2 regions of the Eubacterium sp. 3_1_31 genome follow, and region 1 is predicted to be linked to the other one. Evidence: a T-box and tRNA genes for the amino acid it is inferred to sense, from the RefSeq annotation. Region 1 holds a T-box; the other holds one or more tRNA genes.

Region 1 (15,713 bases):
TATATCAAGTTTGATGCATTCATGAAATATGCCAGAAAACTGGGGTTTGATATTTTAGCAACGGGACATTATGCACAGGTGGAACACACACCTTTATATAGCCGTATGTTACGTGGCGCTGATTCAAATAAAGATCAAACATATTTTCTTTGCCAGGTTTCTCAAGATGCATTAGCACACGCATTATTCCCAATCGGTAATTTGAATAAAGCAGAAGTTCGTGAAATTGCACAGAAACTTGAATTAGAAAGTGTAGCTACTAAGAAAGATTCTACGGGCATTTGTTTTATTGGAGAACGTAATTTTAAAGAGTTTTTACAAAATTATTTACCAAGTCAAGATGGTGATATCGTTGATATTCATTCATTAGAAGTAATTGGTCGTCATATCGGGGTTTTATATTATACGATAGGGCAGCGAAAAGGATTAGGTATTGGTGGTAATAAAGGCCCATGGTTTGTAGTAGGTAAGGATGTACATAAAAACATTCTGTATGTGACCAATGGAAATGAAAAAGACTGGTTATATTCTACTAGTTGCATTGTATCTGGCGTGAATTGGCTGCGCCCGCATAAACCAGAAAACGAATATGCATGTACTGCAAAATTCCGCTATCGTCAACAAGATCATGAGATATCTTTACAGTTTATTGATGAAACAACCGTTCTTGTATGCTATCCACAAGGTGTGGCTAGTGTTACCTGTGGACAAGAAGCTGTCTTTTATGATGGTCAAGAATGCTTAGGCGGTGGTGTCATTGAAGAGGTTTTCTGTGATGGTATCAGTATGCAGAAAAAAATAGAGGAGCATGTAGCCCATGGAAAAAACTAATATGAAACATCTTTCCTCTACGCGCTGTATCCTTTTATTACTTTTCTATTTTGTTGGTTATACGTATTTGTTACCACGGATATTAACGGTTTTAACCTTAATGGTGGATCCGCAAGCAACAACCTTTAACATTCCTATTTCCGTTGTGTCTTATGTCATGATTATGGTTTTTGTTATTTGGGTCGCAAAGCCGATTTGGCTGGATTCCATTTTACAATTCAAAGCGAATTGGAAAAAATATTTACCTATGATTTTTGCACTTGTATTTCTTACGGTTATGGCAAATTATATATTAAATATCTTGGTAAGTATCATCACTCAGACAGGGGATAGTGAAAATCAAAAAGTTATTGCCGAGAACGCTATTGTTGCTCCGGCTTTTACGATTTTTTCTAGTGTGATCTTTGCGCCGATCGTTGAAGAAACCATTTTTCGTGGTGGTGTTTTTACATGTTTACGCTCACGTGTATCTTTCAGTTGGGCAATGTTGATCAGCTCCTTTCTCTTTGGCTTTATCCATATCATGGATTCTCTTATCGAAGGGAATTTCACGGATGTGACATATCTGTTTCTATATACTGGTATTGGTCTTGTTTTAGCTTATGGGTATGAAAAAAGCAATTCCATTATCGTTAGTACAGGGGTACATATGTGCAACAATATTCTTGCTATCCTTTCTTTGTTTTTAACATTATAATGTAAGGAGGCCATAATGGAAGAAGAACTGATTTTAGAGGCAAAACTGCTGCATACGATATTTTATAATGAGGCAAATGGATATGCTGTTGGTAAATTTATAACCTATGATGCGAATGAAGAAGATTTTATCGCTACAGGTTTCTTTCGAGAATTACAGGAAGAAGTTATTTACCGTCTACATGGCAGTTATGTAGATCATCCTCGTTATGGTATGCAGTTTCAGGTAAAAGCATATGAAAAAGTCATGCCACAGGATGATGAGAGTTTAATTCGTTTTTTTGCAAGTTCTTTATTCCCGGGCATTGGAAAACAGAGCGCTAAGCTCTTAGTAGAGACTTTAGGGCCAAATGTCATTGAACGAATCAAAGAGGATGAGCAAGTCTTATTACAGATACCATCCTTTACGCCTAAAAAACGCCAAGTTATTTTAGATGGAATTCATGAACATGATGATGTTGATGATACGACTTTTTTCTTTACTCGTTTTGGTATCAGTGTCCGCAATATCATGAAATTTGAGGCAAAGTATGGGCAAGAGGCGGTTGCCCTTATTAAAGAAAACCCTTATCGCTTGATTGAAGAAATTGATGGTATAGGTTTTAAGACTGCTGATAAATTAGCACAGGAGCTATCTTTTGGATTAAATCATCCCTACCGTATCAAAGCTGCTATATTGTCTATGATATTGGAGATGTGCATGGCGAGTGGCGATACTTTTGTGACTACTGAGGATTTGACAAAGCGTGTTGAAAAAGAGTTTAAAGATGTAGATTTGTCTTCTTACTTAGATGAATTGGCAAAAGAATTTCTCATACATAGAGAAGAGGAGCGAATCTATCACCATACACAGTATGATAGTGAAACAGGTATTGCTGCTTTTTTGGCAATGTTTCCTTTTGAAGAACAAGAACCAACTTTAAAAGAAGAACTCATGCAAGACATGGAAGAGTTGGAACAAACATTACACATACAATATGAGGAGAGACAGAAAGAATCCATTCTTACGTTTTTTGCGCATTCCTTTTCAATTTTGACAGGAGGACCTGGTACTGGTAAAACAACGATTGTCCAAGGTGTTTTAACGCTTTATAAACAGCATTATCCAAATGATGTAATTGCTGTATGTGCACCAACAGGAAGAGCTGCTAAACGTTTGAGTGAGCTTTGTGGTTGTAATGCTACTACGATTCATAGTTTATTGCGTTGGGATTTAGAATCGAATACCTTCTTGGTGAATGAAAAAGAACCATTGCAATGTGATTTGCTGATCATTGATGAGTTCAGCATGGTGGATCAATGGTTGTTTTATAATCTTTTAAAAGCTTCAAAACTAGTAAAGAAAATCTTGATCATCGGAGATGAGGATCAATTGCCAAGTGTTGGATGTGGTAGCGTATTAAAAGATCTGATTGCTTGTGAACAATTTGCCGTCACTCGCTTGCATAAAATATTTCGTCAAAGTGAGGGAAGTGATGTGATTGCGCTTGCTCATGAAATACGAGAAGAACAGATTACAGTATTAGATTATGCTAAAGACATTGCCTTTTTTGATGCGCAGAATTATGAAGTGCGTGACTTGGTTGTTCGTATTGTTGCCAATGCTTTAGAAAAAGGCTATGAATCAAAGGATATTCAGGTGTTAGCTCCAAAGTATGGAGGGGTAGCCGGAATTGATGCTTTGAATAATGCTTTACAAAAAATGATGAATCCTTCAACAGCTCATAAACGAGAACTAAAAGTTGGCTATCGCATCTTTCGTGTGGGTGATAAGGTCTTGCAACTGAAAAATCAGCCCGAAGATGAGGTGTATAATGGTGATATTGGAGAAATTGTAGATATCGCTTATGCTTCTGAAAGTGTAGGACAGAAGCATCAATTACTTGTTGATTTTGATGGTATCATGGTGGAATATAGCAATGAACAGCTATATAATATTACCCATGCATTTTGTATTTCCATTCATAAAGCACAAGGCAGTGAATATCCCATTGTTATCTTGCCAATTGTTTCAGAATATGCCTATATGATGAGCAAGCGCTTATTATATACCGCAGTTACTAGGGCGAAGAAAAGTCTTGTTTTATTGGGAGAGCGTGATATGTTACATAAAGCGGTAACACGCAAAGAACGTCATCAGCGTAATAGCACCTTAGAAATGCGAATTCGCAAATTGTTTCATGCATAACTTCATCAAAGCTTACCATACTAGATGTGTAAGAAGGAGTGATACGCATGAACAAATGTTTAGGTGCTGCCGTTATGGGATTTTTAATGGGTTTATATCTTGGCTATATGAAAGATGAGGAAATTGAGGATCTTTGTCATCAGTCAAAAAAAGCTGAGAAGAAAATGAAAAAGAATTACCATAAGGCGATGGATCAAATTTGTGATTGTATGGATTTGGATTAACCCCACGAATGGGGTTTTTCTTTTATGAAACAACGATATGAACGAATATTGTTTCATGCGAAACAGCTTCTTCCTTGCTTAGCATGTATCTTTCTTTTGCTATTAATTATTAAACAATTGGCATTAGATGCATGGTTAGCTGCTATTTATCGTGCTTTTTTACCTATTCTAAGTGGTGTATTATTAGCTTTTTTCCTTCAGCCAATCATTGATCGAGTACAACAAAAATTTTCTTTAAAGGTCAGTGTAATGTTAGTTTATATTGGCTTGTTGGCGATTCTAGGTGCATTTTTAGCTGTTTTATTACCTTTGTTGTATCAACAGGCGCTCGAGTTGGCACAACTTGTCCCACGATGGCTGCAACAGTTGGAAGGCTTTTTAAAACAACATCATATTGCGTATGACAATTTGAAAACGCTAAAGCAAAATTATATGCAGGAAGGGTATATAATAGCAATAGATTCAGCAAAAAGTGTCATTGACACTTTAACGGACTATGGTATTGCGTATATTATTGCGTTCTTTATTTCCATCGATATGGATTTTTGGAAACGTACAGCAAAGAAAATAGTACCAAATGTAACACGGGTTGCGACTTTTTATCATACGCTGAGCAATATCATTTATCAATATTTGGCAGGCACCATGCTAGATCTTTTATTCATTATTGTCAGTGTCGGGATTGTCTTAAGTCTTTATCGTTTTCCAAATGCTTTACTCTATGCTATGATTTTGGCATTGTTAAATTTATTTCCTTATGTTGGAGCTACTTTAGGGCTTATCTTAATAGCAGCCGTAGCAGCTTTACATTATGACCATTACCCATGGATGATGTTTTTCATCGTCTGGAGTATTCAACAGATAGAATCTAATATTATCCAGCCTTTGATCTTTAATCGCACTATGAACGTACGACCGCTGTTAACGTTTGTCTTTATTTTTATATCGGATGCTTTTTTTGGTGTCATAGGTGTGATATTATCCCCTATTTTTGCGGCTGTAGCCCAAATCGTTTTCCGCAGCTATCTGCATTCGAAAACAAGTGATAAGGTAGGAGAATGGGAAGACATCTGGCGAGATTTTGATGAAGTGATGGCAGAGGAGACAATACCATGATATTTGCGATGGTAGTATGCAGTGACGAAATTCATGATGAATGATAATCGTGTGAGAATGGCTTGCGTGTAAAATAAGAATTTGTTATAATAGCGAAGGAATAAAAAAGCGTAGAAGAAGAGGAGTACATCCCTGCTGCGGCATAGAGAGAAAACGGAAGGTGGAAGTTTTCGTGTCAGGATGGATGGAAGGCTGCTTTGGAGCTTTTCGCGAGAACATCGGCGTTAACGATGATAAGTAAGGTGTGCTTTCAGTGAAAGTGAACCGGGATGGTACCGCGTAATGATGATTGCGTTCCTGGATAAGGAACGTTTTTTTATGCTTAAGGAGGAAGTTGACATGAAAAATTTAACAGGTAACCAGATACGACAACTGTTTCTTGATTACTTTAAGAAACATGGACACATGATTGAACCAGGCGCTAGTCTGATTCCTCACAATGATCCTACTTTGTTATGGATCAATGCCGGAGTTGCGGCGTTAAAGAAATATTTTGATGGAACAGTGAAACCGGAATGTCCAAGAATTGCCAATGCTCAGAAATCTATTCGTACAAATGATATTGAAAATGTTGGTAAGACGGCACGTCATCACACCTTTTTTGAAATGCTCGGTAATTTTTCAATTGGGGATTACTTTAAAAAAGAGGCAATTCATTTTGCTTGGGAATTTTTAACTAGTGAAGAGTATATTGGTTTTGATAAAGATCGTTTGTATATCACGGTGTATATTGATGATGAAGAAGCATATGATATTTGGACAAACGAAATTGGTGTGGATCCTTCGCACATCTTAAAAACAGCGGATAACTTTTGGCAAATCGGAGAAGGACCATGTGGACCGGATACGGAAATCTTCTATGATCGTGGGGAAGCATATGATCCAGAAGGACTGGGTGAAAAACTGTTTTTTGAAGAGATGGAAAATGACCGCTATATTGAAGTCTGGAATAATGTCTTTTCTCAGTTTGATGCCAAAGAAGGAGTTGCACGCAAGGATTATAAAGAATTGCCACAGAAAAACATTGATACCGGTATGGGATTAGAGCGTTTGACCTGTTTGGTGCAAAATGGTGAAACTAATTTTGATACCGATTTATTCTTGCCGCTTATTCATGCATGTGAACAATATACGTCCATGCGTTATGAAGATGCTGAAAACAAAATGGCGTTTCGTGTTATAGCGGATCATATCCGTACCGTGACCTTTGCGTTAGCGGATGGTGCATTATTCGCCAATGAAGGACGTGGCTATGTGTTACGCCGTGTCTTACGCCGAGCTGTTCGTTTTGGCAGAAAATTGAAAATTGAAGGTGCCTTTATGTATAAGCTGGTACCGGTTGTTTATGAAATCATGAAAGACTTTTATCCATATATCGAAGAAAAAATTGATTATATTGAAAAACTGGTAAAAGCTGAGGAAGAACGTTTCCATGCTACACTGGCAGATGGTGAAAAATTATTGCTGGATGTTATGGAAAAAAATAAAGATAATAAGTTATTGGATGGTGTGACGGCTTTTAAGTTGTATGACACCTATGGGTTCCCATTAGAATTGACATGCGAGATAGCAGAAGAAAGTGGATATCAAGTAGATGTGCAAGGCTTTGATGAAGAGATGAAAAAACAGCGCGAGCGTGCCCGCAATGCTCGTGAAGATGTGGAATCTATGTCTAGTCAGTCAGCAGATTTAATGGCCTTTACACAAGATAGTAAGTTTATCGGTTATGATGAAAGAACATGTGATGCACAGGTCATAGCTTTATTTAAAGATGGTAAGCAAGTGGATGCTATATCTGATGAAGGCGATATCATCTTAGACACAACCGTCTTTTATGCGGAAAGTGGAGGCCAGATAGGGGACAGTGGCAGCTTTATGGGGGATGCATTAGGCCGTATTGTCAATACTGTGAAAGCACCACATAAACAGCATTTACATAAGGTTGTTATAGAAGAAGGATGTTTGCATGTTGGCAGCAAGCTGCAACTGGCAGTGGATAATAAAAAACGTGATATTATCACCAGCAATCACTCTTGTACACATTTATTACAAAGTGCTTTGAAGAAAGTTGTTGGAAATCATATTCAACAAGCTGGTAGTTTTGTCAGTGATGAATATCTACGCTTTGACTTTACACACTTTGAAAAGGTAAGTGTGCAGCAGTTAAAGGAAATTGAACAACTGGTAAACCGCTTTATCAGTGAACATCATCCTGTAAGTAAGGTGGAAATGCCGATTGAAGAAGCAAAGCAAAGCGGAGCTACCGCATTGTTTGATGAAAAATACGGGGATGTTGTCCGGGTTGTTACAATGGGCGATGTGTCAAAAGAATTCTGTGGTGGCTGTCATGTAAATAACACACAGGAAATTGGTATATGCAAGATTATCTCTGAGGAAAGTATTGGTAGCGGTATCCGCCGTATTACGGCAAAGACAGGCTATAGTGCTTATGAAGACTTTGCTGCGGAAGAAAAGACACTGCGTCATATAGCAGATGATCTGAAGATGAAGAGTATTGTCAATGTAGATACGAAAGTAGAACAAGTGTTGCATGAAAATGCGCAGCTGAAAAAGGAATTGGCTGCTTTGCAAAGTGAGATGTTCACACTGAAGGCGAATGAATTGATCCATGAGGTGAAAGAGTGCAATGGTCGTCATGTATTGATCAAACGCATGGATGGTGCTGACGCTAATGCGTTAAAAGATATCGCTAGTACCATCAAAGCACAAAAAGAACATGTAATAGTCTTTTTAGCAAGTGTTTGCAACGATAAGGTTGTATTTGTTGCTGGCGCAGATAAATTGGCTGTGGCTGATGGTATTAAGTGTGGCGATTTGGTAAAAGAGGCAGCAATGCTTTGTGATGGCAAAGGCGGAGGAAGAGCAGATCTTGCGCAGGCCGGTGGCAAAGATGTGACGAAAGTGGATGAAGCCGTGGAATTCATTAAAAATAAACTGTCTTAGGGTTTCAATTTTATAGAAAATAGGATAAAATGAAAGAAAGATAAAAAAAGGAGGTAATACGATGAGAGATATTACAGAGACGATGTCTTTTAAATCAGATGATTTAAAGCGTGACAATATCAAGCATGTATTACGTGTCGTGAAGGAAGCGTTGGATGAGCGTGGCTATAATTCGGTGAACCAGCTGGCCGGATATCTTATCAGCAATGATCCTGCATACATTTCTTCCCATAACAATGCCCGCAGCATTATCCAAAGCGTAGAGCGCTATGAAATTATTGAAGAGTTAGTGCGCGCTTATCTGGAAGATGATCAGCATTGATGCGAATCTTAGGACTTGATCTTGGTTCACGTACATTGGGGGTCAGTGTGAGTGATGCCTTAGGGATGATAGCACGTCCCGTCGAAACCATACGTTTTGAACAGGATGATTATGATTCCGCTTTGACGCAGATAAAAAAATACATCGATGAATTTCAGGTAAAAAAGGCAGTGCTGGGATTGCCTAAGCATATGAATGGAGATGTCGGTATTCGCGGGGAGATTTCCATCATGTTTAAAGAAAAACTAGAAACCTTAGGTGTGGAAGTGATACTTTGGGATGAACGTTTGACAACTGTTGCAGCTGAACGCATTCTTATCAGTGCAGATGTATCCCGCAAGAAGCGCAAGAAAGTTATTGATCAGATGGCTGCTGTTCAGATTTTACAAGGCTATCTAGATAGAAATCATCAGGGGCTGTAAAAGCCCCTTTCTACAGGAGGATATAATGTTAGAAACAAATACGATGTTTGTCACAGATGAAAGTGGCAATGAAAAAGAAATGGAAATTTTATTCACATTTGAAGATGAGGAAAAAGGACGCAAATATGTAGTGTTTGCGGATCCTGAAGATGAAGGAGAAGAGGTTTTTGCCTCTGCTTATGATGATGAAGGCAATCTGATGCCGGTTGAAACAGATGAGGAATGGCAGATGATCGAAGAAGTGATAGGAGCGTTCCAAGAAGATGAAGGCGCTGAAGAATAAGAAGATTCTGATACCTGCCATCCTTGTTATTATCTGTTTGGTTATTGGTGTCACAGCCTTTTCTATGTATACCGCAAAGCTAAAAGCTCCATCAACCACACCAGAAAAAGTCATCTTTGAAGTAAAAGAAGGCGAAGGTAATGCGTCTGTATTAGACAAGTTGGAAAAAGCTGGATTGATACAGGATGTACAGGCAGCAAAGCTGTGCATGAAACTGCAAGGCTTGAATGACATCAAATTTGGTGTCTTTACATTGGATCGTTCTTGGGATACAGAAACGATTTTAGAAAACTTGAATGATGTTAAAAAAGCAAAGCAAAATGAAGTGATGATTACGTTTAAGGAAGGTATGTGGGCGAAAGATATTGCACAGTCATTGCAACACAAGCTAGGTGTAAATGCAAAGAATTTGTTAAAACTGTGGAATGATGATACCTATCTTAAAGAACTTATGAAGACATATCCTTTTTTGACAAAGGATATCTTAAACGATAAGACACGAGTGAAACTGGAAGGCTATTTGTTCCCGGAAACGTATACGTTTGCAAAGGATGCGGATGAAAAGGAAATTACCAAAACATTTTTGGATCATTTTCAAAAAATCTATCAGAAATATGAAAAGGATATTGTTTCCAGTAAATTCACTATGCATGAAATCCTAACTCTTGCCAGTATGGTTCAATATGAGGCAAGTACGAAAGAGGATATGCAATTGATTGCCGGTGTTTTCTTTAATCGCTTAGATAAAGATATGATGTTACAATCCAGTGTTACCGTATGTTATGCATTGTATGATGATCTAACAAGTGGAGAAGACTGTGAAGTGAATCCGGATATTGATTCCTTATACAATACATATAAGTATAAAGGCTTACCGATCGGTCCGATTTTAAATCCGGGAGAAGATGCAATACAAGCCGTTTTGCATCCGACAAAGAGTGATTATCTGTATTTTGTTGCGGATGTATATGGCGATGGTAAAGTTCATTATGCGAAATCTTATGAGGAACAGTTACAGAATCAAGAAAAGTTCCATTTGAATAAATAAGAAGGTGTATGTGATGAAAAAAACGATTGTAATCGGAATAGCCGGAGGCAGTGCTTCAGGTAAAACATCGATTTCACAGCAGTTGAAAGATCGTTATGAGAACACTCAGTCCGTCGTCATTATCCGACAGGATGATTATTATAAAGATCAAAGCGAGAAGACGATGGAAGAGCGTGTAAAAACGAATTACGATCATCCTTTTGCTTTCGACAATGCTTTATTAGTAAAACAGTTGAAAGAGCTGACTATGGGCAAGGCTATAGAAAAACCAACCTATGATTTTGTTCAACATACCCGCTCGCATAGCATTGAGCATATAGAACCAAGTGATGTTATTGTCATTGAAGGACTGTTTGTTTTGGAAAACGAAGATTTACGTAATTTATGCGATATTAAGATTTTTGTTGATACTGATGCAGATATTCGTTTTATACGTCGCTTGTTGCGTGATGTAAAACAGCGAGGCAGGACATTAGAGTCAGTTGTTGAACAATATACAAGTACGGTAAGAGATATGCATAATCTGTTCATTGAACCAAGCAAACGCTATGCAGATGTCATCATCCCAGAAGGGGGTCACAATATGGTGGCGATTGATTTGTTGATGACGAAAATAAGTAGTATTATTCAGGAAAACGTGGTATAATACCATGTGACGATAGGAGTGAAAATATGGCAGACGAAAAGTTTTATGTAACCAAAGAAGGGTTAGATGAACTCTTAAAGGAACAGGATAATCTGATCCATGTAGTACGTGATGAAGTCATTTTAGAATTACAGGAAGCTCGTGCACAGGGTGACCTTAGTGAAAATGCCGATTATGATGCTGCTCGTGACCATCAGGCACGTGTAGAAGCTAGAATTCGTGAGCTTGAAGCAATGATTGCCAATGCCGAAATCATTGAAGGCGATAAAGAAACAAGTAGTAAAACAGTAGGTTTAGGTTCTACCGTAACAATTAAAGATCTTTCTAGTGAGGAAGAGGAAACGTATACGATTGTTGGTTCTATAGAAGCTGATCCACTAAATGGAAAATTGTCCAATATTACCCCTTTAGCAGTTGCTTTGTTGGATAATAAGCTGGGTGATATTGTTGAGGTTTCTAATGTGGAAGAACCTTATAAGGTTAAAATCGTTAATTTGAAGTAATCGATGTATGAAAAAGCAGGTTTTCTGCTTTTTTTCTGCTATTTTAGTACTGCAAAAAAGATGATTCATTTATGTTTTATAAAAGAATTTAAGCGTATAGGAACGTTTTGATAATAATGCTATTTCTATATTATACTATTGAAAGATTGAGAATACCTGTTTTAGATATACGGGTATCTTTTTTATAATTTATTACGGAAAAAGCCTGTTTGTGTCGTATAGCTAAATGGAGGGATCTATATGAAAAAGACAGGTATCTTTTTTAGTGTTTTATTTTTCTTGTTTTATTATGAACGTTATGAAGTCATAGATGTTCGTAATTATCAAAGTGCTGTAAAAAGTGTGGAAGTGAAAGGTGAAGTACAGCATCCAGGTGTCTACCAATTAGAGCGTCATGCGAATGTGGAAAAAGCCATAAAAGCAAGTGGAGGATTAACCAAGCAAGCAGATATCAGTGGTTTAAATCTGACTATGGATATAGAACATCACGGTGTTCTTGTTGTACCCTCAAAACATAGGATCACAAAGATTTCCATCAACGCCGCAACGCTAGAAGAGTTGGACACTTTGCCGGGGATTGGTCCTTCGATTGCACAGCGTATCGTTGAATATCGAAAACAAATGCCTTTTCAGACTTTAGAGGATTTGAAACAGGTAAAGGGAATTGGGGATAAATTGTTTGATAAAATAAAGGAGCATATTTGTTTATGAAGGGCATATGGTTATGTATTGGCTGTATTGTCCTTATATTTAGCTGGCTGCCCGTATACAGCAGTTTCTTCTTTCTGGTGGGTGCTCTATGGTTTCTTCATAAACGATTTCATCGAGGAGAAATCATATGTCTGGTGTTTTGTTTGCTGGTATTTGTAAGAATTCAGCGTTTGTCTGATGTGCATGAAATTTCTTCTCGTATCGTGAAGATACAAGAAATCAAACAAGGATATATGATTGGGGCTAACAAAGAGGGAAGATTTTTACTATATGGATTGAAAAAGGTATCTTTTGATGATGTAGTAGAATTGCGTGGAACTTATGAGAAAATCGATAGTATACATAATTTGGGACAGTTTCATTTTGCGACATGGGCAAAACGTAAAGGAATGGTATATTGTATGAATGTAAAAAGTTATACTCTTATCAAAGAAGGGACTACGTTACGTCATCGATTATATGCCAATATTGAAACAAAAGATGTTGCGATTCAGCAATTTTTAAAAGCCATGCTGTATGGTATTCATGAAGAAGAAGTATCTTTTTTATTGCTATCCAGTGGTATGCATATTGCTTTTTTATCACGGTTTCTTACAAAGCGAATGGCACGCAAATGGGGATTTGCCAAAGCCCATAGGCTTACACTTCTTTTAATGATGGGGATGAGTTATCTTACTGTTTTATCTTCCTCTATCTTACGCGTAGTTTGCTTTTCGCTTATCTCTGGCCTTTTTACCAATTTTGATGAGAAAGATACGCTTGGTATATCAATGATTTTTACCATTTTGTTAGCGCCTTCTATGGCCTATGAGGTTGCTTTACTGATTCCTGTATGTTTTCGCCTGGTTTTTATGTTTCATGTCGCAAAGCGTAATAAAAAAATAGTTGGCATGTTGGTGCTTTTTCCAGCACAGATGTGGTTTTATCATACATGTGATCCGCTGCAAATGGCTCTGTTTTCCTTTCTGCGTAAAGTCTATGCTATTCTCTATGTACTGGCATGGCTGCTTATCCTACCGGCAACAGAATACCTGTTTTTGCTGATACAATGGATGTTAGCAGCATTGCGCCTAATACAGCAGATTTCTTATCCGTTGTATGGCAGTGTATCTATCCTTTGGTTAATTTTATGGTGTTTATCAGCAATGCGGTATATTTCCTATGTACATTGGAAGGATAGTCTTACCCTATGTTTGCTTCTTGTTATATTTTTTATACGTCCCTACCTTTCGCCGTTTGCTTCGGTTACGATGCTGGATGTTGGACAAGGCGATTGTACGCTTATTATTACTCCCTATCACAAAGAAGTTATCTTGATTGATGTTATGGGACATAAAAAGAAAAATATTCCAAAAGAGATTATTGTTCCGTATTTGCATGCCCAAGGGATTTATCATCTTGATAAGATCATTGTGACACATGCCGATATGGACCATAGTGGTGGTGTTGCACAGTTGCAAGAATTAATGCATGTTGATGAAATTATCGATCATAAACAGCTGGCAAAACAACAGGAAACACCATGGATGAAGTTTTTTCTTTTAGATTATGAGGGTGAAGATGAAAACGATAATAGTATTGTTACGATGCTGCGTCTGTATGATACCTCCTTTTTATTTATGGGTGATCTAGGTATAAAAGGCGAACAAAAATTATTGCAGCTATATCCTAAATTAGAGGCGGATGTCGTAAAGATAGGGCATCACGGCAGTAAGACTAGTTCTGCAACAGCTTTTTTACATCAAGTGCATCCAGCCCTTGCACTAATATCCAGTGGCCGACATAATTTTTATGGACATCCTCATCAAGAAGTGTTGGATGCTATGGAAAAAGAAGGTATCTTACCACTTATAAGTGCAAGACATGGTGGGGTTACAATAAAAATTTGTAAATATTTTCGTTTTTTCAAGACGGCTGAGCAGCAATTTGGTATAATATTACCTAGGTGATAAGCATGAATTATGTCTTGTATGGAGAAGAACAGTTTCGTTTGAAAAAAACATTGCAAACGATCATCAAAGAATATATAGCAGATGGCGATGAATTAAATACCGTTCAATACGATGCCTTGCAATGTGATCTGGAAACGATCCTAGAGGATGCTATGACGATTCCTTTTTTCTCTGCCTATAAGATTATTCTTGTTTATCATGCAAATTTTTTATCCGCTGCCAATGATACAGGAATTGATCCCAATGGATTAGAAAATTATGTGAAACAACCGATGGAAAGTACGGTGTTAATTCTGATTGGTGATTTCGCGAAATTAGATACACGCAAAAAAATCATTAAGCTGATTCAAAAAAATTGGAAGGTATTAGAATTTCGCAAGCTGGATGATCTCGGTAAGCAAAGTTGTGTGAAAGAGGAAATACAGCGCCGACAGTTGCATGTAGATGCACAGGCCATGCAAGAATTATTGAAACGATTACCACTGGATATGGAAACCATTCATTCTGCATTTGATAAATTGCAGCTTTATGGTGGTGATATCACGCAGGATGTGGTTGCTCATTTAGTAGCCAGACCGTTAGAAGAGGATGTTTTTGAGTTGGTCAATGCGGTGGTGGAGCAGGATGTTCGTAAAGCCTTTCGCATTTGGTGCGATTTGTGTGTCGTTAATACCGATGCCATTTATCTGATTGCCCTGTTAGCATCTCAATTTCGTTTTCTGTTTGAAGTAAAAACCTTGATGATGCAAGGGGAATCCAAAGATGGGATCAAAGATATATTACATGCACATCCATACCGTATAAAATTAGCTATGCAGAGTGTGCAGAATTTATCCGCTTCTTATCTGATGAGCATGTTGGCAAAGTTAGCAACACTGGATCAGAAATTAAAAGGCGGTTTACTGGATAAAAAAATGGGATTTGAAATGTTTTTATTAGAATTGCAAGGAGCTTAATATGAAGTCATTAAAAGAACTATATCGGATTGGTCCAGGACCATCCTCCTCACATACATTAGGACCACAGCGTGCCTGCCGTTTATTTCAGAAACGTTATCCTATGGCACATCATTATGAAGTTGAACTCTATGGTTCTTTATCCTTGACGGGAAAGGGACATTTAACAGATGCTATCATTATGGAAACGATGAAACCTAAAGCATGTTTGGTGTTTTTCAAGAATAAAAAAGATTTAAAGCATCCCAATACCATGCGCTTGATTGCTTTTGATGAAAAGAATCAGGAAATTGGGGATATGATTGTGTATTCAATTGGTGGTGGAGCAATTCGTGTTGAAGGAGAAACAAGTAATGAAGGAAAGGATGTTTATCCGCATCATTTTCTAAAAGATATTTTAGAATATTGTGAAGCCCATGCAATGGAATTATGGGAGTATGTCAATATGTTTGATCCCTTAGGTGATTATATGGATAAGATCATGGATCAGATGATCAAAACGGTTGATGGTGGTTTACAGAAAGAAGATGTCTTACCAGGCGATCTGCATTTAAAACGGATAGCAAAAGAATTAAAGGAACAGGCAGATGAATGCAAAAGTGCTGTGGAAAAAGAAAAATTATTGTTGTGTGCATATGCATATAGTGCCAGTGAGGAAAATGCTGGTGGCAGTATTACCGTTACGGCACCAACGCTAGGCAGCAGTGGTATCTTACCTTCTTTGGTATACTATTACCATAAAAATTTGGGGTATTCCCGTGAATGCATTCGTAATGGTTTGAAAATTGCTGGTTTATTCGGCAATTTAATTAAGGAAAATGCGACGATATCTGGTGCACAAGGAGGATGTC
Region 2 (17,626 bases), on a different contig from region 1:
TATGAAACCTTTAATGAAAAAATTGGTTTTGACGATGGCTGCAGTATCCCTACTAATTCTTGGCGGATGCAGTTCCAATGATCAAAAGAATGATAAAAAAGGCAGTGATAGTGAGACAAAAAAGGAAGAAGTTAAACTTATTAAAAATGATCGATATGTTGAACCGTTAAACCCAAGCGAACAACAAATCAAAGCATTTAATTCCTTAAGTGCAGCTGTTGAGAAAAATCCAGATCATGCGATCAGTGAAGAAGAGGCCAAACAGGTTGCCGTGAATTTTGTTTATGATTTCTTCACTTTGGCAAATAAAAAGTCACGCAGTGACATTGGTGGTCTGCAATATCTGCCAAGTGACAGTATTCGTGAATACATAGAGTTTGCCGAGGCATATTATTATGGCAACTATCCTACCATCGTAAATGAATATGGAAAGGATGCGCTTCCGCAAGTAAGTGCGGTGAAGGTGGAAAGCAGCGAAGAAGCACAGTTTGTATATAATGACACAACTTGTGATGGTTTCACTTTTAAGGTAAGTGTCAGTTATGCAAAGACGGATTTAAAAGAAAGTGCTTTAAAGAAAGAAATGCGTATCAAGGTTATGAAGATCATGGATTATGATTTCAATCGTTCTTACGATTACACCAAACGAAATCTGGTTTTTGAGGGCGAAATGAAGTCGGTTTATCGAGTATTAGCAGTAGAATAGGGAGCTGAGTAATCAGTTCCTTTTTCAACCAATCATAAAAGGAAGAGGTATGTACACAATGTCATGAAAGGAGTCATTATGTCAATTGAAATTGTCTTAGAAGGTAAATTAGAAAAAGAAACACAACGTGAGCAATTTAGCGCGTTTTTAAAAAAACAATGTGAGGAAAAGAAATTAAAGTTTGAAGATTTTGATACTTTTGTGAATATTGAAGTCTGTCCACAGGGCTATATTGAATGCAGTTATGAAGGCTGTTTTATCACTCTGACGGCGCAGACAAATGTCGCCGGTCCCGGATTTCATGCTTTCGCATGTCGTTTTTTTGATGATGTAATAGCGGAAAGTGAATGGCCTTTTGAAGTGAGCGATCCCACCAAGTATTATGAACAACGCAATTTTGAAACACTGAAATATAACTATTTTTATCGCTGGCTGCAGGATATCGCAACGTATGTAGAGGAGCATGTTGCAGAATATAAAAATCTGTGCATTTGTTGGCGCAGTGATGATTATCAGCCAATGAGTAAAGCCGATAGGGTCGTTACACCTATGGGATACCTTTCTGTACATGCGTTTAAAACATTGGAAATAGAAGAACTGGCACAGCGATTCTTTGTATGGAACAATTTAGCGCGCGATGCCCAGTACTATAAAAATTGTGCAATCGCTTTATTATGGAAAGATTGTTATTATGAATACAGTGGAATGAATGAGACTACAGATAAGATTGCACATACAATCATTGATTACTTAGAAGCTGCATATGAGGCGGATGATACGATTGGCCTTCCTTTAGATATATATGAACTATTGTGTGATTGTCTGATGCGCGAAAAGTTGATTCATCATGGTGTAGATGAGCCGATTGCGAATATCGGATATCGCCGCCATCTGGTATGGTATCCTTTTGGGAATTGGAACATACCAGTGGATGGATGCAGTGAAAATAGTTTTGATAACAGTACACAAACATTACATTTCATGGCTCCGTATAAAACCAGTGATGAACCTTGGCGATGGCTAATCAAAGCAAATGTTTATCAATTTGAAAAGAATGTTGAGGATTATTTGGAAATGCTGAGCAATCCACAAAATGCATTAGAAAGTTTTGTGATTGAGGATGGAGATGTCAAAGGAAAGGGTATCATTGAACAGTTAGAAGAATATCTTCATATTGTTGCGCAGTTTAATTGTGGCAAGGATACCTTGATCATGGAATATATCTTAAATGATGAAAAAGATATTGCGATGATGAAGGATTGGTTGCATAAGATTACCCATCGTACTTATAATGATGAAACTTTGAAAAATTGATACAGAATAATGTTTATGCAAGCAGAGATTTCTCTGCTTTTCTTTTTGGTATAGCTTGTTCTACGCTTATGTATAAAAAAAGAATGACGTGTGTCATTCTTGCATACAAACATTAATGTGGAACATCTGCCATGCTATCCCAAACAATGTTAGGATCATCGTTAACAGCTGGTGTATCTTTATAAAGGTTTGTTAGATCAAAGTGATACTCCTTCATTTCCAATTGTTTGCTGGCGCCATCATAAGCATTCAGTAAGGCATGAACCTCATTTTTGTTAAACAGGTATACATCCTTTTTACCTTCACTTTCCGCGATACTTGCGACATAGCGTGTATCATAAACACCGTTATCACTGGAAATAGAAGAGATGGTCCAAGGTTTCATATTTTCTAATTCGCTGGAAACAAACTTAGTAATCTGATTTGCTGGCATGTCTGTAATCACGTAATTAGGCGCAATTTCCAGTAATTCATTTACATAAGTAATAGCACTAGGGGAAACAAGTTTATTGATAATAGCCTTAATGATCCGTTGTTGAGCACGTTCACGTCCTGGATTATCATAACCTAAGGTTTTACGATGGCGAGAATATGCCAAGGCTTGTTTTCCATTTAAATGTTGTTCGCCTTTTTTCAAGCAGATGAGATCATCTTTTTTGAAACTGCGGTTCTCATCTTGTTCACAGAAATCAATCTCAACATCAACATCAATACCATCTATGGTATCAACAATTTGAATCAATGAATTGAAGCTGACACGGGCATAATAATCAATAGGAATACCAAAGAACTGCTGTAAGGTTTCTACGCTGGTATCGATTCCATACATTCCCGTATGGGTGAATTTGTCATTGACATTGTTGGTCGCTGTATTTGGAATAAAGCCATCTCTTGGAAGGGACACCATATCAATATGATTTGCTCGCGGATTGACGATTAAAATCAGATTGGTATCGGTACGTGTCTGCTGATCCGGAGAGCCTACATTATCCAAACCACTCAGATAAACGGTAAAGGTTTCTTTTGTAATATCCTTATGTTTCTTTTGATTGTCTGTTAATTCGCGTTCATAGGTTTCAATGATCTTTGTTTCTTCCGAGAATTTATCAATATTGGCCGCTGACATGTTGTAGAAAGTTTCACTCATGGCAATAGCAGCTACAGCATTATTTTCTAAATCTGTTATTAAAGCCGTATAATCCATTTCTTCTCTTTCTTGAAAGGAAATTTCTTTTTGCAACAATGTTTTCATATAAGTTGCATTATCCTCATCACTGCCATTTTGGAATCCGATCGTCTGATCTTTTAAATCGTCTAAGTCTTGGATATCAGCGTCTTTTTTCACAACGACGAACATTTTAGATTTTTTGGTTGTTGAGCCATCTTCATTCACAGTCGTTTTACTGATCTTATTAATGGTCGTTCGCGACTTATCTAGAAAATAACCGCATGTCCCAATACATACCGTTAAGACGATCAATACAAAACGTTTCATGACCAATCCCCATGTAGGAAGTTTCTTAAAGTTCAAAAGAAGAAGGATGAGGAAACTACATCCGACAACAACGGCAAAGATCGTTATCCATTTCATTGGTATCAGACCAAACGTATAAGCGATGTAAAAGCTGATGACACTGACAATCAGCATGATTGCCAGTAAAACGATGTCAATAATCAGACTACGTTTACGGGTATTTTTTTCTTTCTTTTTCATATTGCTTTACCTCATATAGTAATTTTACTTTATTCATTTGTAACAACCATTATTATAATATAGAAAAAGGACGGATTGAAAGCCTTTTTTATGAAGTTTTGTTAATATTCATCAAATTCTTACAAAAGTTGATAAAGAAAAGGAATGGATAGGTACGATTTTACTAAGGTGTTGGTATCTATAAGGTAGAGACAGGTAGTACGTGACTTTTTGGCGTAAGCGTGTATAATGTACATAGTTGGTGATTTAATGAAATCGATCTTAGTAGAAATAACATGTCCGACTTGTCTTTGGCATACGCACAAGCCTAGTGATACCGTAGTAATTCCGGAATTTGAACCAGATTTAAAGCAACAATTGGAACAGGAAGAATTCTATGCGTTTACCTGTCCAAGATGTGGAACACGCATATCTTTTTTTCATACTTGTATATATCCGGATAAACAACATCATTTTGTCTTATTGATGAAATCAGAAAAAGAAAAGAAAGCGGCGGATCATCACCTGTATGCAGATATGTCCGCCACGAAACGTTATATATCCGATGCTCGTGACATTGCAGAAAAGATTCATATATTGGAAGAAGGTTTCGACGATCGAGTCATCGAGATTCTGAAATTAAAAGTTTATATCTATCTGAAGAAACAACAGCGTTATCCTAATACACTTCGTTATAAAGATAGGGATAAACAAAGTGAAACGATTTGGTTTTCTTATACAGAAAATGATCAAGAAGATGTATTAGCCCTAACATGGGAATCCTATCTGCAAGTTAAGCAACGCATGCCAGAAGAAGATACCAAAAAATTTCATGAAATCAATCAGCGATGGGCGTTACAACACATTAAAAATTTTACATAAACAGACATCTGTTTTTTAATTACGCAGGTTATGAATGAATTGAGGTAAGTATGAAAGAGCAAATTGACATTATTGATATAGGCATGACATTTCAAATGAGTCTTGATGCATTTCTAGAAGAAAGTCATGTCGGCTATACTAAAAATGAACAATCCTATCAACAGGCTTTATTAAAGCTTGAAGAGAGTAAGCGTGTTCGTTCCTGGCAGAAGAAACAGCAAATAGCTTATGAAGCATTAGATATATGTGAAGACTGTATTGAGGCCTATATGATGCTTGGAACCTATGAAGAAGATCATGCAGTAAGAATACAGCGTTATAAAGAGGGAATGGAATTAGCTACTATGAATTTAGGTAAAGATTTTTTCTTACGCAAGGTAGATGATTTTTACTCTATTGAGCAGGCAAAACCTTTATTTCATATTAAGTTCACTTATGCGTGCGCACTTTATGAAGCTGGCTGTATGCGCAAAGCTCAACAACAGTTCCAGGAGATTTTAAATCTAAATCCTTCTGATGCCTTCTGTGCACATCATTATCTTTATGCGCTATCTTTGTATTTTGAAGAATATGAGAGTTGCAAAGAGCTCTTACAGAAATATGATCAGCATTCAGCAATGGATTGTTATGTACGTTTTCTATTATCATTGAAAACAGAAAATTATGCTGCGGCTAAAACAGCTATACCATATCTACAGGCTGCCAATTGTCATTTCTATAATATATTGACCTATCGCAGTATGAATACCTTGTCACAAAGCCAATCCATGACGCCAAAAAGTGAAGAAGAAGCTGCTTATATATACCGTATTTTGAACAAAGTTATTCATGTTATGGAATATTTACCAATGTTTTTAGTAAAGAGCGAATAGCTCTTTTTCTTTGTTTTTTTGAAATAATTCAGTTCAATCGCTTTTCTGTTAATTCTATTTCCAAAAAATGGAAAATACTTTATACTTATGTGAGGGGGAGTGATTATGTAGAGGAGAATTTTAGTGAGAATTAAAAACAAAAACAGAATTCGTGTCATTGGTAAATTAATAAGGATCTACCGTGAAGAAAAACGTCATAATACACAGAATGAGTATACGTTATTAAGATTTTGTGATGGTATTTGTACGATCAATACCTTAAAAAGAATTGAAAGTGGCGAATGTAGTCGTTCTGATGAAGTATATGATGAATTACTTGCTAAATTGAAGCTGCGTTTTGATTATTTCCCCGAAGTTGACACTGCTGTTGAGATGATGATGGAACCATTGTATGAGGCGATTGAATATTTTGATTTAGAGGGCATTGGCAGGATTTGTGACAAAATTCTAAATTTGCTCGAACGTGTTAGAAATTATGTATATTATTCAGAACTATATAATATATTTTTTGATGTAAACAGATATTATTTAGAGGATAAAGAGGTTGCCAGTACTACATCTAAACATTATGAACAGATTCTAAATTTATTACCTAAAAAGTTTGATGTTTTATTGAAACAGCTAATTATGGCGAGTGCTTTATCGATTGCAATTGATAACATAGATGAATATCGTAAGAAGATAAGAAAGCTAAATATAAAAGATGATAATCATCCATTATTAAGGTTGTACATGTTACAATATTATGCGATAACGGAACAATATCTATCATTGAAAGAGGAAATTGATTATTTGGAAGACAAGTTTCTAGAAGAGAAGAATTTTGTTAGATTGATTGATATTTATAATTATGCCTTTTTATTATTTTCGGAAATTGAGAAAAAGCGAAGAATACATTATCTCAATAAAATAAATAAGATTTTAGAAAACGAAAATATTCCTAAATTTAAAGTAAGTGAAATTTGTTCTAGTATTGCAAATACGTTGCACATGGAAAAGAATTATGAAGAAGCCCTTATCTATTTTAATAAAGTTATGAAATATAGAGATAATATGCATATAACTGATATAATCTATATGGCAAATTGTCAAAGCCATTTGAATTTATTGATTGATATACCTACTTTAACACAAGATATTCTTGCAAAACATCCTTTAGTATTACAATATTTGTATAACTTTTATCAAAACTATGATGTTGAAGCATTTGTTAAACAAAAAATTATCATGAAAAAAATCGCACCTTTATTATCAGATAAAGGGTTAATAGATATAACACGATATGAGCTAAGAAAAACATTTGTAAATAAAAACAATTATAGTTATTTGAATATGTTTGAAGAAATGATAGAAAACAATGGTGAAGATTATAATTAATGCTTTTTTGAAAAAAATCTAATTGATTTTTATTTATGTATTTATTTTGGTATAATGAATCATATAAATATTTTGATTTATGAAGATACTTTTTATATGAGGTTTAGGAGTCTTTATGAATATAAAAGAGAGAAAACGTTTAATTGGTTTATTGATAGGTGTTTATAGAGAAGAGTTATTTAGTTTTGATTCTGAAAAGTTCAATAAAAGTAATTTTTGTATGAATGTTTGTTGTGTTAATACTTTAAAAAAGTTAGAACAAGGATATATTTGTAGAAATAGCATTTATCCTGAAATTCTACAAAAGTTTAATTTAAAATTTGGATTTTTCAAAAAAGTAGATGATGCTGTTGAATTATCTTTAACTTCTTTATATGAAGCGATTGAGTTTTATGATATTGATGCTATTATGACAATATCATATAAAATTCTAAGGTTGTTGAATAGATTAAAAAATTATGTTTATTATTCTGAGATACATGAATTGATTACTGATGTTAAAAACCATTATTTAAAAAATGAATTTATAACAGAACATAAAGCAAAGCATTATGAGAAAATGCTCGAAATATTCCCAAGTGTTTATAGTGATTTATACAAAATATTGATTATAGAAAGAGCAGCACTTTATGCTACGGAAAACTGTGAGGCTTATACTAATTCGATAAAAAAATATAATTTAATAAAAAGTGATAAGCCCTATATGAAACTATTAATCGTAAAATACTTTTCTATAACTAACAAATTTGATTGTATGAATGAAGTATTATCAGATTTGGAACAAACTTTTCTGCATGCAAAAAATTATATAAGATTAGTTGATGTATATAATTACTATATTATCTTATATACATATATAAATAAAAGTAAAAGGTTAGATTACATAGAAAAAATGGAAGGGATATTAGAAAATGCATTAGTGTCAGATTATAAAATAGGAGAAACATACTCTACACTTGCCAATATATATCATTATGAAAAAGAATATCAAATATCTCTAAGATATTTTAAATTAATGGTAAAACACCAAAAAACATTTAATTTGATTGACTTATTATATATGGCAAATTGTCAGAGTAGATTGGAATTAAACATTAACATACCACCGGTTGAAAATATTGAGAAATATCCTGTTTTTGCACAACATATGTACTTTTTCTATGCAAATTACAAAGCGCTAAGTTCAATAGAAAAACAGGATTTAATAATGGAAAAAATCTTACCTTTTAATAAAGATAAAGATCTTGCTATAGTCTTCCAATTTGAATTAAGAAAATTAATAAATGAAACTAATTGTTATAAAAAACTATATATATATGATAAAGTTCTAGAAGAAATGATATAAGTTGATAATTATTTGATAATTTAGCGAAATTTTAAAATAAAGTTATTTATTATTAATAAAAGGCCGTTTTATTGTTTAATCCAAGATAATCAATTATCATATGCCTGTCGATGATGATATGCATATGGTCTAAACATAATCAGGGAATTAGGTTAATGATTATGAAAAAATTGGTTATTGCTGGTATTTGTGGATTGTGTTTGATGGCTACATTTGTTTTTACTGATACTAAACCATCAGCTGCAATTTCACCATCTCGCATACATATAAAAGTATAAAAGATTTTTAATATAGTTAAAAAAATTAAAAAGCAAGAAAATAGCATTCTGATATTCAGAAAACGAGACTTTTCTTGCTTTTTAAAATAAGGAATGATTATGAAAAAATTATTTATTGCTGGTGTTTGTGGATTATGCTTAATGGCTACTTGTGTATTTGCAGACACGAAACCATCAGCTGCTATTTCACATTCAAGAATCCATATAAAAGTATAACTTCTTTTCTTAAAAAAGAAGTTTTCTTTATGTATGGTATCAGATGCTGAAGTTCTTTTAAACGCAATAAAACATATATCCGTATTTGACGGTTTTTGCCATATTTTGTATTTAATTAACTTTTTTTGAAATAAATGGCAACTTTTACCAAAAATATTGTTTTACATAAAGATTTAGGATAAAATAAAAGTGCAAGAACGGGGTGAGTTCTTGCAATGGGGGATCCGGGGGAAGCCCAATGGGTGGAAAAGGATCATGTTCAGACGTTGAAGTATTGCACTCCCATGCAGTATTTGAATGTGCGTCGCCGATATCTCAGACGTATTCTGGACATTTCAGCCTTTGTTCTCTAAATTCTTGCACGCACAGGATAAAGGCGTTCCTAAATGTAACCTGTCCCCAGGTTACTTTTTTTATATATTGAGGCAGCAATGCCTTTTTTTTATTATGATTACGTATAAGCAATTGTGGTTTTAACAATAAGGTGTTTGCCAATCTCAGTAATCGTTTTTTACCAAAAAAAAGATCCCGATATTTCGGAATCTACTATGTTTATTGGTGGAGCTTATCGGGATCGAACCGATGACCCCCTGCGTGCAAGGCAGGTGCTCTCCCAGCTGAGCTAAAACCCCATTTCTTGAGTGCTTACATAATATATCATGCAGGGGGTCATCTTGTCAATAATAAAGAATGAAAAAATTGACAATAAACGACTTTAACGAAAAAGTATAATTTAACTATGCGATCATTTCTTATTGATAAAGAAAAGCTATTGTCTATGGTATAGTTGTAATATTTCAATAAATCCATTACAATAAGAAACTAAATAGGGGTGATAGTATTGAAAGAAATTGTGAAAGAAGCTATAAAATTAAGCTTTCCGGTTATGATTGGGTATGTCTTTTTAGGTATGGCATTTGGCATCTTATGTGAACAACAAGGATATTCTGCGCTGTGGGCCTTTTTCATGAGTTTTTTTGTTTATGCAGGCAGTATGCAGTTCGTTATGTTAACTTTTTTTCATTCTGGTTTTCATTTGCTAGAGGCGGCAATAGTTACACTTACAGTAAATGCTAGACAATTGTTTTATGGATTATCTTTTCTAGATGTGTTTAGCAGAATGGGAAAAAAGAAGTGGTATATGATATTCTCTTTAACAGATGAAACCTATTCTTTATTATGTGCCATTCCTGATCAAAAAGAGGAACATGGGAAGAAGTTGATGTTTTTCATTTCTCTCTTTGATCAATGCTACTGGGTCATAGGATCAGTGATTGGTGCCGTTTTAGGAAGTCTGTTAAATTTTGATACAACCGGAATTGACTTTGCTATGACAGCTTTGTTTACTGTCATCTTTGTAGAACAATGGCTGCATACTGTTAATCATCTGCCTGCTTATATTGCGGCTTTCGCCATTCTTATAAGTATTGTTGTCTTTGGCTTTGATAACTTTTTATTACCGGCATTATTGCTTCTGGTTATCTTCTTGCTGATCTTTGAGAAAAATGTTGAACGAAGAAAGGAAGAACGATCATGATAACGACACAGGCATCGTTGAGCATTATTTTAGTTGTAGCTTTTTGTACTTTCCTAACCAGAGCGATACCATTTCTCATCTTTAAAAACCCGGATAAACTTCCTAAAAGAATCCTATATCTTGGCAAAGTATTACCGATGGCAATCATGCTTTGTCTTATCATATATTGTGTCCGCCATACAGCCTTTATGTCATATCCCTATGGAATTCCAGAGTTTCTGGGAATTGGATGTGTTGTCTTATTGCATATATGGAAACGTAATAATATGATCAGTATCATTGGCGGCACGTTTGTTTATATGATGCTGATTCAAGTTGTTTTTGCCTAAACATATGTTTATGATGAAGGCAGCAAAGAGGAGCTTATGCCATCTGCATAGAGTAAAAAGTCATTATCTTTTAGACGTTAATGTAAAAGCGTTTTAGGATAGTGCTTTTTTTATTGTGTCTTTGATACAAGGACAAGCATCGCCGGATTGTTTATGTTAAGAAAACTATTTCAGAAAATTTATAAGCTTTTTACATTATCACTTTCATTTTATTTCATATGTGCTATAATTATCATCACATACATAAAGTAAAAAGAAAGGAAGGTGCCGAATTATGGCCGAAAAAAGAATTTACAACTTCTCAGCTGGACCATCCATGCTGCCACTGGAGGTATTGAAAAAAGCACAATCGCAGATGCTGAATTATGAGGGCAGTGGAATGTCGGTCATGGAGATGAGTCATCGTTCCAAGGCATATGATGCCATTATTAAAAAGACAGAGGAAAGACTTAGAACCATTCTGGCAATTCCTAATAACTATAAAGTATTATTTCTGCAGGGAGGGGCAACTTCACAGTTTTCAATGGTGCCTTTAAATCTGCTGCAAAAAGGGAAAGCAGATTACATCGTCACCGGATATTTTGCCAATAAAGCATATGCCGAAGCGAAGAAATATGGGGATATTGCTTTGGCAGGAACAAGTAAGGATAAAGATTTTACGTATATTCCAAAACAGCAGGAGCTGGCATTAAACAAGGATGCGGATTATGTTTATTTGTGCGCCAATAACACGATCTATGGTACAGAGTGGAAATATGTACCGGATACAAAGGGAGTGCCTATCGTTGCGGATATGTCCAGCAATATCTTATCAAAACCGATTCGGGTAGAGGATTATGGCATCATCTTTGCCGGAGCACAGAAAAACATGGGCTGCGCCGGTTTGACTGTTGCCATTGTACGTGAGGATCTGATTGGCCATGCGAAGGAATTTACACCTGTTATGATGGATTATGCACCACTTGCCGAAAAAGATTCTATGTACAACACACCACCAACGTATGCCATCTATATTTTAGGCTTAGTATTGGAATGGATCGAAGAGATGGGTGGCTTAGCTGTCATGGCAAAGCGTAATGAAGAAAAAGCGAAGCTGTTATATACGTATTTAGATACAAGCGATTTCTATCAGACACAGGTAAATCCAAGTGATCGTTCTTTGATGAATGTGACTTTCCGTTCTCCGAATGCAGAATTGGATGCACTGTTTGCGAAGGAAAGTGCGGCAGCCGGTATGAGCAACCTGAAAGGTCATCGTGCAGTAGGTGGTATGCGGGCATCCATTTATAATGCCATGCCTATGGAAGGTGTAGAAACACTGATTGCCTTCATGAAGAAATTTGAAGAAGAAAATAAGTGAGGGAAAACCATATGAAAGTAAAATTATTTAATAAGATAGCAGAAGCAGGAATTCAACAGTTTGATGAAACCAAATATAGCTTTAGCGAAGACTTTGATGACTATGATGCCATCATGGTGCGTAGCGCGAAGCTGCATGATGTAGCATTTCCAGCTTCTTTGAAATGTATTGCCAGAGCCGGTGCCGGCGTCAATAATATTCCATTGGATAAGTGCAGTGAGCAAGGTATTGTTGTCTTCAATACACCGGGAGCAAATGCCAATGCGGTTAAAGAATTGGTGATTGCGGCGCTGATCTTAAGTGGCCGTAAAATTGCTCAAGGTGTGAACTGGGTAAAATCACTGGAAGGTGAAGATATTTCCAAGGCGGTTGAAAAAGGTAAGAGCCAGTTTGTCGGCCCGGAGATTGCCGGAAAAAAGTTGGGCGTCATTGGTTTAGGTGCCATCGGTGTACAAGTGGCAAATGCAGCGGCAGCCATGGACATGGAAGTGTATGGGTATGACCCTTATATTTCCGTACAGGCGGCATGGACCTTAAAGTCCCGCATTCATCATGCAAAGGATCTAAAAACGATCTTTGAGGAATGTGATTATATCACCGTGCATGTACCCTATATGGAAGCTACGAAAAACATTGTCAGTGCGGAAGGTATTGCCATGATGAAGGATGGCGTACGTGTCTTAAACTTCGCTCGTGGTGGTCTTGTTGATGATGAAGCAATGGTAAAAGCCTTACAGGCAGGTAAGATTGGCAGCTATGTTACCGATTTCCCTACCAATGCGCTGATGCAGTTTGATAATGTTATTGGGGTTCCTCACTTAGGTGCTTCAACACCGGAAAGCGAAGAAAATTGTGCGGTGATGGCAGCTAAGGAGATCATGGATTATCTGGAAAATGGCAATATTACGCACTCTGTGAATTTACCGGATATGCAAATCACACAGGAAACCAAGTATCGTATCTGTATCATTAATAAAAATATTCCGGATATGATCAGCAGCGTATCCACAGCGTTAGGTAATCATGGTATCAATATTGAAAACATGGCTAGTAAAGGTAAGAAAGACTATGCGTATACCATTTTAGAAACCAATGATGAAGTAAGTGAAGAATTGGTGCAGCGCTTACAAGAACGTGAAGGTATTGTCATGGCACGTTTGATTGTAAAATAAAGAAGGATAAAGAAAGTAACATGTGATATGATCACTTCTTTCGTAGACAACGTAAATAAATAAAACGTTGTTTACAAAAGGAGTGATCTTTTTGTATAGGAATCTCCTTATAAAAAAATGTATCTGGAATGCTGGATACCATATTCAAGGTTATTGTGTGTGAATAAAGGTACATACGATAAAATCATCAAAAATGTGAAAAAGAAAAAAGGGCTAGTCAGTCTTTTGAACGCTTTGCCATAGCGAGCAATACCACGATCATGAGCAGTTTGGTTACTAAGATTTTCTTCATGCTTTTGCCGAAATATGCTATAATTGGCAGTACCTGCTGGCTGGATGAGGTAAGATATTATCCAAAACCATGCAAGCTAATGAGTGTAAAAGAGAGGATGAGGCTGTGTGCATTCCTTGATCATTGCAGAGAAACCGGAATTAGGAAGAGCAATCGCAAAGGCCATTGATGGACCAAGTAAAGAAGTGCGAGGAGTCATTGTCAAAAAGAATGTGACGATTACTTGGGCATATGGTCATTTATTGCGTCTTTGTGAACCAGATGAGTATGATGCAAAATATAAAAAATGGCGTAAAGAAGATCTGCCGATTTGTTTTGAAAACTGGAAGCTGGTTCCAGATGGCAATAAGAAAGAGCGCGTCATGCAGATCATGGCATTGATAGAGCAATGTGATCAAATCATTCATGCAGGTGACCCGGATGATGAAGGACAATTTCTAATCGATGAAATTTTACAATATGCGCAAAATACGAAGCCTGTTAAGCGGGTATATATCAATGATAATACTCCGGCGAATATAAAAAAAGCCTTTCATGAGCTTATTGATAATGATGAAAAGCTCATAGCTATAGGGCGTAGTGCCTATGCCAGAGCAGTAGCGGATTATGTAGTGGGTATTAACTATTCGCGTTTATATTCCTTAGCATTAAGACGCAGTGGGATGAGTGTGGGACGTGTGCAAAGTCCTACCCTTGGATTGATTGTGACAAGGGATGAGCAAATTGATAACCATGTAAAACAAAAGTATTATGAGTGGCATGTCGATGGTGCACTATTACATGAAGATGTTCTTATTCCTTTTGTTTTTAAACCGAAATCTGATTTGTTGGATGATGGAAAACATATCTTGCATAAAGAGATATTGGAAGAAATTGCACAACAGGTTCATCAACAGGATGTACAAAAAGTAAAAGTTGAGGAAAAAGAAATGGAAGTGCGGCCGCCATTACCTTTTAATCTAGCCAAATTGCAAGCACATATGAATACCAAATATGGTTTTACATTGGCAAAGACAGATCAGATTACACAAACGCTGCGAGATAAATATCAGGCAATCACGTATAACCGCAGTGATTCGCAGTATTTAAAGGAAGAACATTTTACAGAGGCTGATAAAGTATTGCCACATGTTATGGCAAAATTGCAGGAAAGCTATCCGGTAGATTATCAAATTCATTCTGAATGCTTTAATGATAAATATGTTACGGCACATCATGCTATCATTCCTACCATGAGTGATTTCCCTATCCAAGCACTATTGCCTGATGAACGGAAAGTGTATGAAGAAATATGCCGTTATTACATCATGCAATTTTTACCACCAATTAAAAAACGGCAAGTGATTGCCAGTATCAAAAGCGAACAAGGGGAATTAAGAGCAGTCAGTACCTTTATCTTAGATGAAGGCTATAAACAGTTCTTTCAACCAGAAAAAGAAGATGATGGCGATCATGAAGAAACAGACAGTGGCAAGTTTACTTTACCAAAAGGGAATTATGAGGCAGTCTTACAAGAGGATGTCTTTGTGGAAAAAGAAACAAATCCACCAAAACGTTATACTCAAGCAACGTTGATCAAAGACATGACAAGCATCGCAAAGTATGTGAAGGATAAAGAAATTAAGGATATTCTAAAGAAAAAGGATAAAGGGAAAAAAGGCGAAAACGGTTCAATCGGTACGAGCGCTACGCGTTCACAAATTGTGGAAACCTTGTTGAAACGAGGATATGTCGTCATGAAGGGAAAACAAATCTTATCCACACAGCTAGGAAAGGATTTTTATCACCTATTGCCTGACGAAATTAAAACCGCTGATTTAACTGCCAAATGGTGGGTCATTCAAGAAGATATCAAGGAAGGGAAAGCAGATGTGAAAACGCTGGTAGACAGTGTGCTGGAAGCTTTTATCCCCCATCTAAAAGAGGATCTTTCTCATGTAAAGGTGGAGAGTGTGCCTATTGATGACAAACGTGAAGCCGTTGGCATTTGTCCAGTATGCGGAAATAAAATCGTGGAAAATACGAAAGGCTTTGGCTGTGTCAATTATCGCAATGGCTGTAAATTCGCACTATGGAAAGAGGATCGATTCTTACAGGGGATTGGGAAAACCATGAACAAGGCGATGGCAGAAAAGTTATTAAAAGATAAGTATTGTCTGGTAAAGGTGATGCAAGAAGAAACAGAAAGTATCAAAATCTTGCAATTAGGTATTCGCAATGGCAGAGCTGTATATCGTCTGTTGGATTATCAAAAAGCTCAATAGGTAAGAAAAACCAAAAGGAACTTTCAGAAAAACGAGATCATACGGTTTAAACATAAAAAAATCCTTCCATATATCCGATAAGGATGGGAAGGATTTTTCTTATGCACATACGTGCGAACAGTCAGTTAGAATACTACTGCTCTTCGTAGTAGCATCCTTCTTCCTGAGAAGGAGGAAAACGTCTGTCCTTTTCAACGTCGATATCACGGTACATTTCGTTGCCATTTGCATCATAGCAAGCATATTTACCAGTTTTTTCGCAGTTCATTCCAGGACGGTATTTCTTTCGTGCCATTTCTAACACCTCCTGCTTGTAGTATGGGATGTTCCTAAAAAGTTATACGAAAACATTGTTTTTTTCGTAAAACTTGATACAATAAAACTGCAAGATGGAGGATGATTATGAAGATACTCGCTAGTGATTATGATGGAACATTGCGTACAGAAGAGCTGGTCGCAGAAAAGGATATTGAGGCAATTGCACGTTTTCGCAAGGCCGGTAATCTGTTTGGTATCGTTACCGGACGCAGCATGGAGTCTTTACAAAAGGAGATCGAGCGTAATGGATTTACGTATGATTTTATCATAACCAACAATGGCGGTGTCATATATGATGGGGATGGTAATTTGTTGGAATGTATGTTTATGGAATATAATCATGCATTGGACATCATCAGTTATATTAAGACTTTAGATTGTGTCTCTTATGTTATTAATGATGGATATCATCGATATAAATTCAGTGTAGATAAAAATCAGATTGATCATAAATATGGAAATATGCCGGATGCTTCTGATGCGGAAGAAACTATTTTAGACCGCGGTAAGATTGCGCAGCTGGTCGTATCTTTGAACGATACGATTCTGGCAGAGGAAATCGCGCATTACATTAATGCGAATTTTAAAGGCTATGCGACAGCTTTTATTAATGTGAATTGTGTAGACATTGTTCCTCATGGGGTATCCAAAGCTGAGGGGTTGTATTATATCGAAGATCATTTCGGGTTGGATCATGATGCCATATATGCAATCGGAGACTCCTTTAACGATTTGCCGATGCTGGAAGAATTTCAGGGCAGTACATTGTCACATGCCCGCAGTGTAATCAAAGAACAAATTGGTGTAGTGTATGATAGTGTTGCGGATTGTATTAATGAAATAATGAAAGAGATGTAGTTTGATAGGATCCCTCTAAAGTAGACAACGGAAATAAATAAACGTTGTTTATGAAAGGTGGGATCTTTTTTTATTTCAGGAAAGGAGCAGGGTTTGCTTCTGGTAAAATCTGTTTACAAAACGAAAAAAGATAGAAGTGTGGGGCAAAATCTTGACGCTTTTTGTATGGGAGTGTTTGATTCTATGCTATAATAATACATACGAGAGGAGTGTTTTTCTCATGAGCTATTTCACACTGAATAATCTATGGGTATTGATCAGACAATTGGCTGATATTGCCTGCGTCTGGGCATTGGTATACTATTGTTTGAAAATCGTTAAGAATAATTCTAGAACCATTCAGATCTTTAAAGGTATTCTATTGGTTATCATTGTTAAGGCCATTGCCACTTATCTGGAATTAAATACGATAGCAGCTATGACAACATCCATCATGAATTGGGGAGTGCCTGCAATTATCATCATCTTCCAACCGGAGATTCGTAGTATTCTGGAGAAAATTGGTAAGACCAGCGTCTTTTCACGTATCTCCTCGTTGACAGTGAATGAACGTGAAAATTTAGTGGATGAGCTAGTTAAAGCATGTGCGGAGATGTCTAAGACAAAGACCGGCGCTTTAATTTCGATAGAACAAGGACATTCGTTAAGTGATTTCATTAAAACCGGAACACCGATGAATTCCGTCGTGTCCAGTGAGTTATTGTGCTCCATCTTTCAATATGGCACGCCGCTGCATGATGGTGCCGTCATTATCCAAGGGGTAAAGATTGCCTGTGCTGCTGCCTATTTCCCACCGACTTCCAGAGAACTGCC

What was found. A T-box is a leader RNA that pairs with one kind of tRNA and senses whether it is charged. The one in region 1 lies ahead of alaS (alanine--tRNA ligase), so its partner is inferred to be a tRNA-Ala.
Region 2: it encodes a tRNA-Ala, which carries the amino acid that the T-box ahead of alaS (alanine--tRNA ligase) is inferred to sense. The anticodon was not compared.

What each region holds. Positions count from the first base shown of each region.
Region 1 is NZ_CAXUBY010000053.1:1,338-17,050, forward strand. Features, by position in the region: gene mnmA (tRNA 2-thiouridine(34) synthase MnmA) at 1-831, shown strand, start outside; gene ACESSZ_RS14605 (CPBP family intramembrane glutamic endopeptidase) at 818-1,528, shown strand; gene recD2 (SF1B family DNA helicase RecD2) at 1,544-3,715, shown strand; gene ACESSZ_RS14615 (hypothetical protein) at 3,763-3,939, shown strand; gene ACESSZ_RS14620 (AI-2E family transporter) at 3,964-5,055, shown strand; T-box leader at 5,158-5,357, shown strand; gene alaS (alanine--tRNA ligase) at 5,395-8,019, shown strand; gene ACESSZ_RS14630 (IreB family regulatory phosphoprotein) at 8,081-8,341, shown strand; gene ruvX (Holliday junction resolvase RuvX) at 8,341-8,763, shown strand; gene ACESSZ_RS14640 (DUF1292 domain-containing protein) at 8,789-9,046, shown strand; gene mltG (endolytic transglycosylase MltG) at 9,027-10,094, shown strand; gene udk (uridine kinase) at 10,108-10,740, shown strand; gene greA (transcription elongation factor GreA) at 10,767-11,243, shown strand; gene ACESSZ_RS14660 (ComEA family DNA-binding protein) at 11,484-11,954, shown strand; gene ACESSZ_RS14665 (ComEC/Rec2 family competence protein) at 11,951-13,903, shown strand; gene holA (DNA polymerase III subunit delta) at 13,909-14,862, shown strand; gene ACESSZ_RS14675 (L-serine ammonia-lyase, iron-sulfur-dependent, subunit alpha) at 14,864-15,713, shown strand, end outside.
Region 2 is NZ_CAXUBY010000008.1:63,057-80,682, forward strand. Features, by position in the region: gene ACESSZ_RS05210 (hypothetical protein) at 2-706, shown strand; gene ACESSZ_RS05215 (hypothetical protein) at 785-2,020, shown strand; gene ACESSZ_RS05220 (LCP family protein) at 2,133-3,734, opposite strand; gene ACESSZ_RS05225 (CpXC domain-containing protein) at 3,984-4,595, shown strand; gene ACESSZ_RS05230 (hypothetical protein) at 4,646-5,467, shown strand; gene ACESSZ_RS05235 (hypothetical protein) at 5,591-6,844, shown strand; gene ACESSZ_RS05240 (hypothetical protein) at 6,960-8,189, shown strand; tRNA gene ACESSZ_RS05245 (tRNA-Ala) at 9,240-9,315, opposite strand; gene ACESSZ_RS05250 (AzlC family ABC transporter permease) at 9,570-10,220, shown strand; gene ACESSZ_RS05255 (branched-chain amino acid transporter permease) at 10,217-10,549, shown strand; gene serC (3-phosphoserine/phosphohydroxythreonine transaminase) at 10,824-11,909, shown strand; gene ACESSZ_RS05265 (3-phosphoglycerate dehydrogenase family protein) at 11,921-13,081, shown strand; gene ACESSZ_RS05270 (DNA topoisomerase) at 13,481-15,637, shown strand; gene ACESSZ_RS05275 (hypothetical protein) at 15,771-15,932, opposite strand; gene ACESSZ_RS05280 (HAD-IIB family hydrolase) at 16,040-16,813, shown strand; gene cdaA (diadenylate cyclase CdaA) at 17,034-17,626, shown strand, end outside.